Regions from separate parts of the Bacillus sp. FJAT-27231 genome, predicted to be linked through region 1. Evidence: riboswitches for the same ligand, from Rfam matches in the RefSeq annotation. Region 1 holds a riboswitch; the other holds the start of a gene.
What was found. Region 1 has a riboswitch for FMN ahead of ribD (bifunctional diaminohydroxyphosphoribosylaminopyrimidine deaminase/5-amino-6-(5-phosphoribosylamino)uracil reductase RibD). Riboswitches for the same ligand answer to the same signal wherever they lie in the genome.
Positions count from the first base shown of each region.

Region 1 (5,148 bases):
AGTGGAACGGAAATCTAGATGCGTTTAATGACATTTTGTATGGTGGTTTTGGAAATATAGAATCTGGAGAAGAATACACAATTATTTGGAGAAATTCTGTTAAATCAAAAAGAGATTTAGGATACGAGGAAACTATTATTAAACTGAATGAAATATTGAAAAATTGCCATCCGACTAATAAAGAAAGAGTGATTCAAGAAATAAGAGATGCAAAGATGAACAAAGGTTCAACTATATTTGACTGGATAGAAGAAATTATCCTTGATAACGAAATATAACACTGATTATAGAGTAATCCTTATTCAGCTAACGGGGGCTTTAGGTCAATAGGATTTATTAAAGTCATCAAACTTTGTTATAGAAATCATAAGAGTAATTTGAAAAAATCCTTCATCTGTTTGCACTAGAAGGGATACCAGACAAACAAAGCGAAACTCCCACTTGTAAAATGACAATAAAGTTATTTAATTTTAAAAGCTCAAACAAGCATAACCCCGTTCTAAATTTAAGACGGGGTTAAAAATATGTTATTTAATTTTTGATATAGGGTATTTCATTACACTGGAAAATATAACAATAAAGTCGTTTAAAAATCTAAGTTTTCTTCCATAATCGCGCCCGTTTGCGGAAGAATTAAAAAATCTTTAAAAATTTCATAACCTTATTTTAAGGACATATTTACAGCTTCAAAAGCATGTATGTAGGTTGTGTCAAATAGAGGAACAACAGAATCCTCCGGCTTTACCAATAACCCAATTTCTGTACAGCCTAATATAATCCCTTTAGCGCCAGATTCGATTAAACCTTGGATAACTTTTTTATAATAATTCCTTGATTCATGATGAATCTTACCCAAACATAACTCTTCGTAAATAACCTTGTTTACAATCTCTCTTTCATTGTCATTTGGCACAATAACTTGTATACCGTTAAACTCCAAGCGTGATTTATAAAAATCCTGCTCCATTGTGTACCTTGTGCCTAGTAACCCAACAGAATTAATTCCTTTCTCTTTAATTTGGGCTGCTGTTGCATCTGCGATATGCAAAAGGGGGACATTAATTTTTGACTGGATGTCATCTATAACTTTGTGCATCGTATTAGTACAAATGACAATAAAGTCAGCTCCTCCCTTTTCCAAAGAACGCGCAGCATTACCTAACATTTCACCGGCCATCTCCCAGGCGCCTTCTGATTGGTAACGTTCAATTTCATGAAAATCGACACTATATAAAAGACATTTCGCTGAATGTAATCCCCCTAATCTTCTTTTAACTTCTTCATTGATAATCCGATAATATTCAACAGAAGATTCCCAACTCATTCCGCCAATAAGACCAATAACCTTCATTTTATCCTCTCCATTATCCTTTTTTATCTTCATGATTAGCTTCGATTAACCTACAAACAACTCCTTTTTTTATTCAACAAAATGTCCCGATTGTTGAATAGCATGACTGACGTTTTTAAACAACTTTATTGTAAATTAAACAACTTCATTATCTCTGTACACCACTGAATCCAGTTTCTTCAGCGGGAGTTTTCATTTATTCAATTCATCTTTGCCAAAGCCTTATCCATCTGTTTCTCATTCGCTTTAACCTCATGACTATTCACATCATCCACGCCTCTGTATGTATACTTTGTGTTCTGCCAAAGATCAGAAGTGAAGAGGGCGATCGGCGTATTGTCCTGTCCCCTCGCATCTAACTAGCCTTGGCAAAGTATAATAATGTGGAAGACAATATGGAAATTACCTGTCGAAAAGAACAATAAGGAAGGTATTCCCTTTTGTGTGAAGAATTATATCTATAAAATATACAAAGGAGAGACTATCAATGTCATTAAATAGTATCAAAGGCTTCGAAGAGTTAGACAACTCTCTATTTGAGAATGATATAAATCTTCGGTGTAAAAAACGGGCCTTTTTCTAAAGCATTCCGAGCCAGTTGAAGGGGTAATGCTTTTTCTTGTATTAGAAGACGGATCGTTAGTTGAACTAGCAGCACATCAATTAGAAGAGTCATTTGAAATAGTGCCACTAGCAATAAATACGTAAGGGGAAAGTGTTCTATTCTATTGGGGACCATGGGGACCAAATTCATCAAAAATCCTCTTTTTCAGTCCAAATTAATCATAATCAGAACATTAAAAACCTTGACACAATCACAATTCTAGAGAGATAATAAGACATAACTTGAATAGGTAATCCTTCGGGGCGGGGTGAAATTCCCCACCGGCGGTGATGAGCAGAGGCTCTTAGTCCGTGACCCGCGTTCGTTTTGAGGCGGTGGATTCGGTGAAATTCCGAAGCCGACAGTGACAGTCTGGATGGGAGAAGGATCACGCATTTTAAAAATTGGTTTTTAAGATGCTTATTTGGCTATGCCTTTTACGCCCCGTATATTTTATATATACGGGGCTTTCGTGGTTTATTGGCTGTAAACCATTCATTGGACGAAAATATCATATGAATAGAGAGAGGACTAGCGAAATGTTAAAGGAACAATATATGGAGTTAGCCTTGTCGCTTGCCGAGGGAGTTAAGGGACAGACGTCGCCGAACCCGCCGGTCGGTGCGGTAGTCGTGAAGGATGGCCGCGTGATCGGGATGGGTGCCCATTTAAAAGCAGGCACAGCTCATGCGGAGGTTCATGCTCTCCGTGCTGCTGGGAAAGAAGCAGAGGGCGCTGATTTATACGTTACGTTAGAGCCTTGCTCACATCATGGAAAGACGCCACCTTGCGCGGACCTTGTCGTTTCCACGGGAATTAAGCGGGTGTTTATCGCAACGATGGATCCGAACCCGCAAGTGAGCGGAAAAGGTGTTCAGAAGTTAGAAGCTGCCGGAATCGAAGTGGAGATTGGCGTTTGCCAAGAACGGGCAGACCGCTTGTTAAAACCATTTTTTCATTTTATTCAACATCAAACCCCATTCGTCACAATGAAAACAGCCATTACAGCCGATGGCAAAACAGCCGCCTACACAGGACATAGCCGCTGGATAACGGATGAGCCGGCAAGAGAAGATGTTCATTGTCTCAGACATGAGCATGACGCAATTTTAGTCGGTGTCAATACCGTTCTTCAGGACAACCCACTCCTTACCACCCGTTTGCCCCACGGAGGAAAACACCCCATTCGAGTCATTTTAGACACTCATTTACGTACACCTATTACAGCAAAAGTAATTGAAAACAAACAAGCTGATACGATTATTATTTGCGGCTGTGACGCCTCTGTTGAAAAGGAAGAAGCGTTAACCGCTGCAGGAGCCGATGTGATTCGCTTGGAAACAGCTGATGTCCACATTCCTCTTTTGTTAAAAAAGCTAGGAGAAGAAGGCATTATGACGCTGCTTGTAGAGGGCGGCGGTGAAGTGAATGCTTCCTTTTTCCAGGAAAAAGCTTTTCAACAGATGATCATTTATATGGCACCTAAGCTGATCGGCGGCAAAATGGCTCCTACACCTTTTGGGGGAGAAGGATTCCCGACGATGGATGAGTCTATCCCCTTAACGTTTGATAAGGTCGAGATGATCGGACAAGATATTAAGATTACGGCTTCACGGAAAGAGGGGTGACAATATTGTTCACTGGCATAATAGAAGAAATCGGCACGATTGAAGAAGTGCTCGCCCGGACCCAGTCGCTGCAGCTGACGATTGCGGCTTCTAAAGTGTTGGAGGATGTCCGCCTTGGAGACAGCATTGCAGTCAATGGCGTCTGCTTGACTGTCACTAGTTTTACCGCTGAGCGTTTTACAGTGGATGTCATGCCGGAAACGTTCCAGGATACCTCCTTAAGTAAAATAAATCGAGGATCAAAGGTGAATTTAGAGCGAGCAATGGCAGCAAACGGCCGTTTTGGCGGACACTTTGTTTCAGGCCACGTAGACGGTGTGGGAACGATAACGGGTAAGAAACAAGTTGAAAATGCTCTTTATGTGGATATTGCTTATCCGTCTGAGCTCGCGCCATATTTGATGACGAAAGGATCAGTAGCGCTCGATGGCACGTCGTTAACGATCTTTTATGTATCTGAAAAAGAATTAACGATTTCGCTCATTCCACATACGCAGGAGGAAACGATTTTAGCGAAAAAAGCAATTGGTGATCCGGTAAATATCGAATGCGATATGCTCGCAAAATATGTAGAGCGCATGCTGAATCGTAAAGCAGAAAAACCAGCTTCAAATGTAACGATGGAGCTATTGGAAAAACACGGCTTTGCCTAACCACATAAACGAGGTGAAAGAGATGTTTGCATCGATAGAAGAAGCACTGGAAGACCTTAAAAAAGGGAAAGTCATTATCGTCGTGGACGATGAAGATCGTGAAAATGAAGGTGATTTTGTCGGCCTGGCAGACTTTGCCGATGCTGAAATGGTGAATTTCATGGCAAAGGTAGGCCGCGGTCTTATTTGTGTCCCAGTGGAAGAGGAAAAAGCAAAACAGCTCGGTTTGAATATGATGGTCGATCATAATACGGACAGCCACGGCACAGCTTTTACTGTGAGCATTGACCACGTATCGACTCACACGGGCATCAGCGCCTTTGAACGGGCGACGACGATTCAGGAAATGATGAAGAAAGATGCTACACCGGCTGAATTTAAACGGCCAGGCCATATTTTCCCGTTAATTGCGAAAAAGGGCGGCGTTTTAAAGAGAGCGGGCCATACGGAAGCAGCAGTGGATCTAGCCCTGCTCGCTGGACAGCAAGGTGCAGGTGTCATTTGCGAAATTATGAAGGAAGATGGCACGATGGCCAGACTTCCAGATTTATTCTTGATGGCAGAAGAGCTCGATTTGAAAATCGTGACGATCCAGCATTTAATTGAATACCGCCGCAAGAAGGAAGAACTTGTGACAAGGGAAGTGGAGATCGAGCTGCCAACGGAATTTGGTCATTTTAAAGCGGTTGGCTATACGGAGAATTTGACGGGCAAAGACCACGTGGCTCTCGTTAAGGGAGATGTACGCGATGGGGACCCTGTTCTCGTTCGCGTTCACTCTGAATGCTTAACTGGGGATGTCTTCGGTTCTTGCCGCTGTGACTGTGGCCCGCAGCTGCATGCAGCGCTTCAGCAAATTGAGGAAGCTGGCCGGGGCGTGCTGCTTTATATGCGCCAGGAAGGCCGTGGAAT
Region 1 covers NZ_LFZU01000001.1:2,273,499-2,278,646, reverse strand. Annotated here, with positions in the region: gene AC623_RS10705 (barstar family protein) at 1-278, shown strand, start outside; gene AC623_RS10700 (aspartate/glutamate racemase family protein) at 662-1,351, opposite strand; FMN riboswitch at 2,206-2,347, shown strand; gene ribD (bifunctional diaminohydroxyphosphoribosylaminopyrimidine deaminase/5-amino-6-(5-phosphoribosylamino)uracil reductase RibD) at 2,495-3,583, shown strand; gene ribE (riboflavin synthase) at 3,589-4,236, shown strand; gene AC623_RS10680 (bifunctional 3,4-dihydroxy-2-butanone-4-phosphate synthase/GTP cyclohydrolase II) at 4,259-5,148, shown strand, end outside.

Region 2 (5,148 bases), 350 kb from region 1:
TAAAGTGGCGGACGAGCCATTTGAAGGCGATCCTTTAAAGCACGAATAATAGGAAATGAGAACCCGGTAAGGCGAACAAGCCTTACCGGGTTCTTGCTCATTGTATAGAAATTTGTCTTTACACTCTGAACTTACTTGCTTCAGATTGCAGCTCTACCGCCATTGTCGCTAAAGCTTGGGTGCTTGCTGTTATTTGTTCAATAGCCGCTAATTGTTCCTCCGTTGCTGCGCTTGAATCGTGCGCTGTGGCAGCCGTCTTTTCAGCTATTTTTCTTACTTGATTAGCATTTTCAGCAATAGATCCTGTCATCGCTTCCAGCTCTTCCACAGCAGCAGCCACGGTCTCCACTTTGTCTCCTACCTCTTTAACGGAATCTGTTATCTTCTTGAATACGTTACGTGATGTTTCCGAAGCAGATAATCCCTCTTCGATCTTGTGGCTTGCTGTTCCGATCGAACTAGCAGCTAAATTCGTGTCCTTCTGAATTTCTTTTACCATTTCTTCAATATCAGCAGCAGAAGTTTTGGATTGTTCCGCAAGCTTTCGTACTTCTTCCGCTACCACAGCAAATCCTTTGCCATTTTCTCCTGCTCGTGCTGCTTCAATAGCAGCATTTAAAGCTAACAAATTTGTCTGTTCAGAAATGACCGTAATTAAGCCGGTGACCCTTTGAATCTCCGTTGCATGCTTTTCTAAAATACTCATGTATTCTTCTGTTTCCTGCATAGAAGAGTGAATGTCTTCAATTTGGCTAGATACATTTTCCGTAGCTTTTTCTCCCTCTGAAATAAGGGCTTCTACCGCCTCTGCGGAATAAAGCATCTCTTCATTATTTTTGGCAATTTGCTTAATTCCCTCTGTCATTTCCTCCATGGAAACGACCACTTTGCTGACAAGCTCCAGCTGTTCACTGCTTCCCCTCATATTTTCTTCTGCTGCCCCTGCTACCATTTGTGAAGAGGCTGTGCTTTGCTCAGTGCTGGCTGACAACTCCTGAGACTGAGCGGACAATTGGAGGGCAGACTGATTCACCTGGCTAAGAATAGTCCGCAAATCCTCAGTCATTTCGTTAAAGGCTGCACCCATTTCCCCGATTTCATCTTTATTTCTTATTCTCACTTTTTCTATTTGTAAATTACCAGCGGCCACTTCATTGAGAGCTATTGTCATTTTCTTGACAGGAACTGTAATGGACTTTCCGATTAGATAAGCAATGACTCCTCCTAAAGCGACACCTGCGGCCACCATAATAATGAGAAATATCTTCATCGCACGAACAAAACCGTTTAAATCATTCCTCGTTTCATTCATCAAGGATACCTGTACTTCTTTTAACTCTAATGCTTTGTTCTTAAACACCTCTTCTGCCTTGTTAGCCTCATCTGCGTATTCAGCTGTCTCAGCTTGCAACCCCTTCTCCTGGCTGTCAAAAACCTTAAAAACAAGGTCGCTATACCGGCTTCCCGCTTCTTCCAACTCGCTCAATATTTTCCTGTTGTTGGGCTGTTTAATTATTTGACTAAGTTCATTATGTATGTCGGCAAATTCTTTTTGCTTTTTCTTGATCTCCTCTAAATTTCGTTGTTCTGAAAAAGCAAAATAAGTGAGCGAATTGATCGATATATCTTTTTCTATACTAATAAGTTCATTAATCATTTCTACTTTCTTCACACGGTCATCGAGCAAGAAAGCATAGTCGTTATTAAGCTTCATAGCTGCCAAATAGCCGATTACTCCCACTGCCATTAAGATTAATAACACAGCAATAAAACCTGTATACAATTTTTTTGCTACCGAAAAGCCCACTTTCATCCCTCCTATCATCTCTTTAACATTTTATAACGCCTTCCACGAACAATTATACTATTCACCATGCAACATTCAAGTTCTTTCGGACTATAATCCGGTAAAAAAGATAGATAAAAAAGAAGCTCCAAAAGTCACGAACGGGACTTTTGGAGCTTCTTCCTACAACTCTATTTTTATAAAGCGGCTGCCTGCTTGCGCATCCACACATGAATACGGGAGTAAATTAACATGAATAGAGCAGCCATTAGAACTCCTTTTACAATGTTAAAGGGCAGAATAGCGGAGACAACCATTTGCTTCGTTTCCGGAGCACTCATCGCTGGTGCGTTTAGGAAAAGCGTGTAGGCCGGCAGGATAATATAGTAATTTAACACACTCATCATCATCGCCATAAACAATGTACCCACTACTAAAGCAAAGGTTAATCCTTTTTTCGATTCAAATTTTTTGTATACATAATAAACTGGAAGAATAAACGTGATGCCAGCAACGAAATTAGCTAAGTGGCCAACAGGTACACCTGTCGGACTCCCCGTCATAAAGAAGTCTATTACATTTTTCACTAGTTCGACCATAATACCTGCAAGCGGCCCAAAGATAATAGCAGCGATTAGTGCAGGTATATCGCTGAAATCAATCATTAAAAAGCTCGGGAATGGGGGAATTGGAAAGTTCAACAGCATTAATAGATAAGACAGTGTACTTAATAACCCCACAGACGTCAGCGTACGAATATTCATTTTTCTCACGATCATTCTCTCCTTCTTCTCATTCATCATTCATAAGAAGAAAGGCTGCCAAAACCCTCGAGAAACGACAATCCCCCAAGCTGCTCGCTTAGGGGAGAAAAGTCATACTCAAATAAACGTTCAAATCTGCACTTTTTGAACGTTGGCAGACCTTCACCTTCTCCCATCCAGACTATACTGTCGGCTTTGGCTTCTCACCAAATCAACCTTTCGGCTCGCGGGCTCGGAAAGCATTCTTTCCATACCGCCGGTCGGGAATTGCACCCTGCCCCGAAGATGAATATAAAATTTTTTTCCACTAAGATTCTTATGCCATCGCGACAAGAGAAGCTTAATAGATTTATTTAAATGATAACAACCTTATAAAAAAAAAGCAAGGGGATCCCCTTGCTTCAAGCTGTTGACAAACGCTCGCTTTTTCATGGCTTATGTCTCTGACAGCCAACTGCTATGCCTAAAGACCAAACGATCAGTGAATAAAGTAAACTTGATCAGACGTCCGACACAGCTAATAGCTTCTGCTATTTCCATACTTGCGCTAAACAGTTTTGCTTGTATGTAGCATTCCAATCGTGCCTTCTAGATCACCAGTTTGAACCTGAGACTGCTTCTTTTCACTTTTTGACTGGGCAAGCCCTCCGCCGATCATCAGCAAACTAACACATACCCCCATAAGCAAAGCGATCATAAAACGTTTCACGTAGTCTTTCATGTTGTACCGCCTCCAACTTGCTTTTTTACTGCCCTATTAGTTGTATGACGGAAGGTGTTTCCAGTATGACTACTTTTCTAGATAAACGATAAAAGCCGCAAATGCTTTGCAGGCCGCTGACAAGCACTCACTTTCTTCACGACTGGCAGACTGAATGCTCATGCCCTAACATCATAAAAGCTAGAAGCATTTATTCTCTTGGTAACCGGAATGAGAATATAGTACCCTGTCCCAATTTGCTCTGCACTTTGATACTGCCATTATGGGCAGAGATAATATTTTTAGCAATAGAAAGTCCGAGCCCTGTTCCGGAACGGCCTCTCGTTCTCGCTTTGTCTCCTTTGTAAAAGCGCTCGAATACAAAGGGCAAATCCTCTTCGCTGATGCCTGCTCCTGAATCCTGCACAGATACATGGTGACCGTCTGTCCTGTATTCATAGCTCACTTTAACGAAACCGTGTTCTGGTGTATGGCGTAAAGCGTTGTCTATTAAATTCGTTAAGACTTGTTCAATTCGGTCTGGATCCAATTTAACGATGACTTGTTCGCTAGGAATCTGCCATGTCAGGTCAATATGCTTTTCTTTTGCAAGCCCTTGAAACTTATCAGTCACCCGCTTAATAAAAGCTGGGAAATCAACTTCTTCCAGATTTAAAGAAATGTGCCCTGCTTCCATACGAGCTAAATCTAACAGCTCATTCACAAGCCGGCCAATCCGCAGCGATTCATCGTAAATAATTCGAGCCATTTCTCTTTTTTCATCTTCAGTAGCGGCAATGTCGTCAATAATGGCCTCACTATATCCCTGAAGCATTGAAATGGGAGTGCGAAGTTCATGTGACACATTCGCAACAAAATCTTTTCTCAACTTATCAAGGCGGCGTTCTTCCGTCATGTCACGAACGACAGCCACTGCTCCACGGACCGCTTTTCCATTATACAGCGGACTAACAATGATAACGTAAGAACGCCCCTGCAATGAGAACTCACCAATCTTTTCTGTTTCTGTTTGAACAGCCTCTTTGAGAAGATCCTCGACAAGCGAAGGCATCGTTTGTTTTGGATTTTCTTTTCCTACTTCATAATACCAATTTTGCAAGAAGCGCTCTGCCGGCGGATTGGTAATGAGGATAGTTCCATCCCGATTAAAGGTCATGACGCCATCCGCCATACTGCTTAAAATACTTGCTAACTGCTCTTTTTCCTGATTCAGTGCATGGATATTATGATTTAGCTGTTTCGCCATTTGATTAAATGAAGTAGCAAGCGCACCAATTTCATCTGTTGTTAAAATGGGGACAGTCGTATCGAAGTTTCCTTTTGTCAGTTCATTTGCCGCTTCTCGCATTTTGCGCAATGGAGCCGTGATCCTTGTGGATAAAAAGAACGCGAAAATGGTTGTCAAAAATATAGCAATGCCAGCAGCGAGCAAGATTAGCTTCGTTGTCTGATGGGACGTTTCTTTTATCACTTCAAGTGATTGGTAAATAATAACTGCACCATCTTCTCCCTTATTCATTTTCAAGGGAACGGCAATGGCGATCGAATTCTCATGGCGATTAGACCGGCCGTCTTCGTCTACCTCTAGCTCCGCTTTTACTTTCTTTTTATCTGTAAACACACGGGAAAGTGTAGGGTCATTCACGATTTCACTCTGTTTAAGCCTTTTAGAAGCCGGATCACTCGGTGAGTAATGAAACGTCTCCCTATTCTCGGCGATAATGACGTGAACAGGTCGATCCACTAACTCCCACGCTACTTCCATCCCTGTTGTTTTGTTTTCATGATCAGAGATCACTTTAGAAATTTTTACAGCTGTTTCCGATAATTCTCTTTCCACTTCATTTGTATGATAGTTCTCAAAAAACTCTAATAGC
Region 2 covers NZ_LFZU01000001.1:2,620,803-2,625,950, forward strand. Annotated here, with positions in the region: gene AC623_RS12535 (ferredoxin) at 1-49, shown strand, start outside; gene AC623_RS22340 (methyl-accepting chemotaxis protein) at 119-1,087, opposite strand; partial or broken gene AC623_RS22345 (MCP four helix bundle domain-containing protein) at 1,061-1,825, opposite strand; gene AC623_RS12545 (ECF transporter S component) at 1,984-2,559, opposite strand; FMN riboswitch at 2,711-2,841, opposite strand; gene AC623_RS21520 (hypothetical protein) at 3,098-3,271, opposite strand; gene AC623_RS12550 (ATP-binding protein) at 3,462-5,148, opposite strand, start outside.
Region 2: it holds a riboswitch for FMN, as region 1 does, so the genes downstream of both, AC623_RS12545 (ECF transporter S component) here and ribD (bifunctional diaminohydroxyphosphoribosylaminopyrimidine deaminase/5-amino-6-(5-phosphoribosylamino)uracil reductase RibD) in region 1, are expected to answer to the same signal.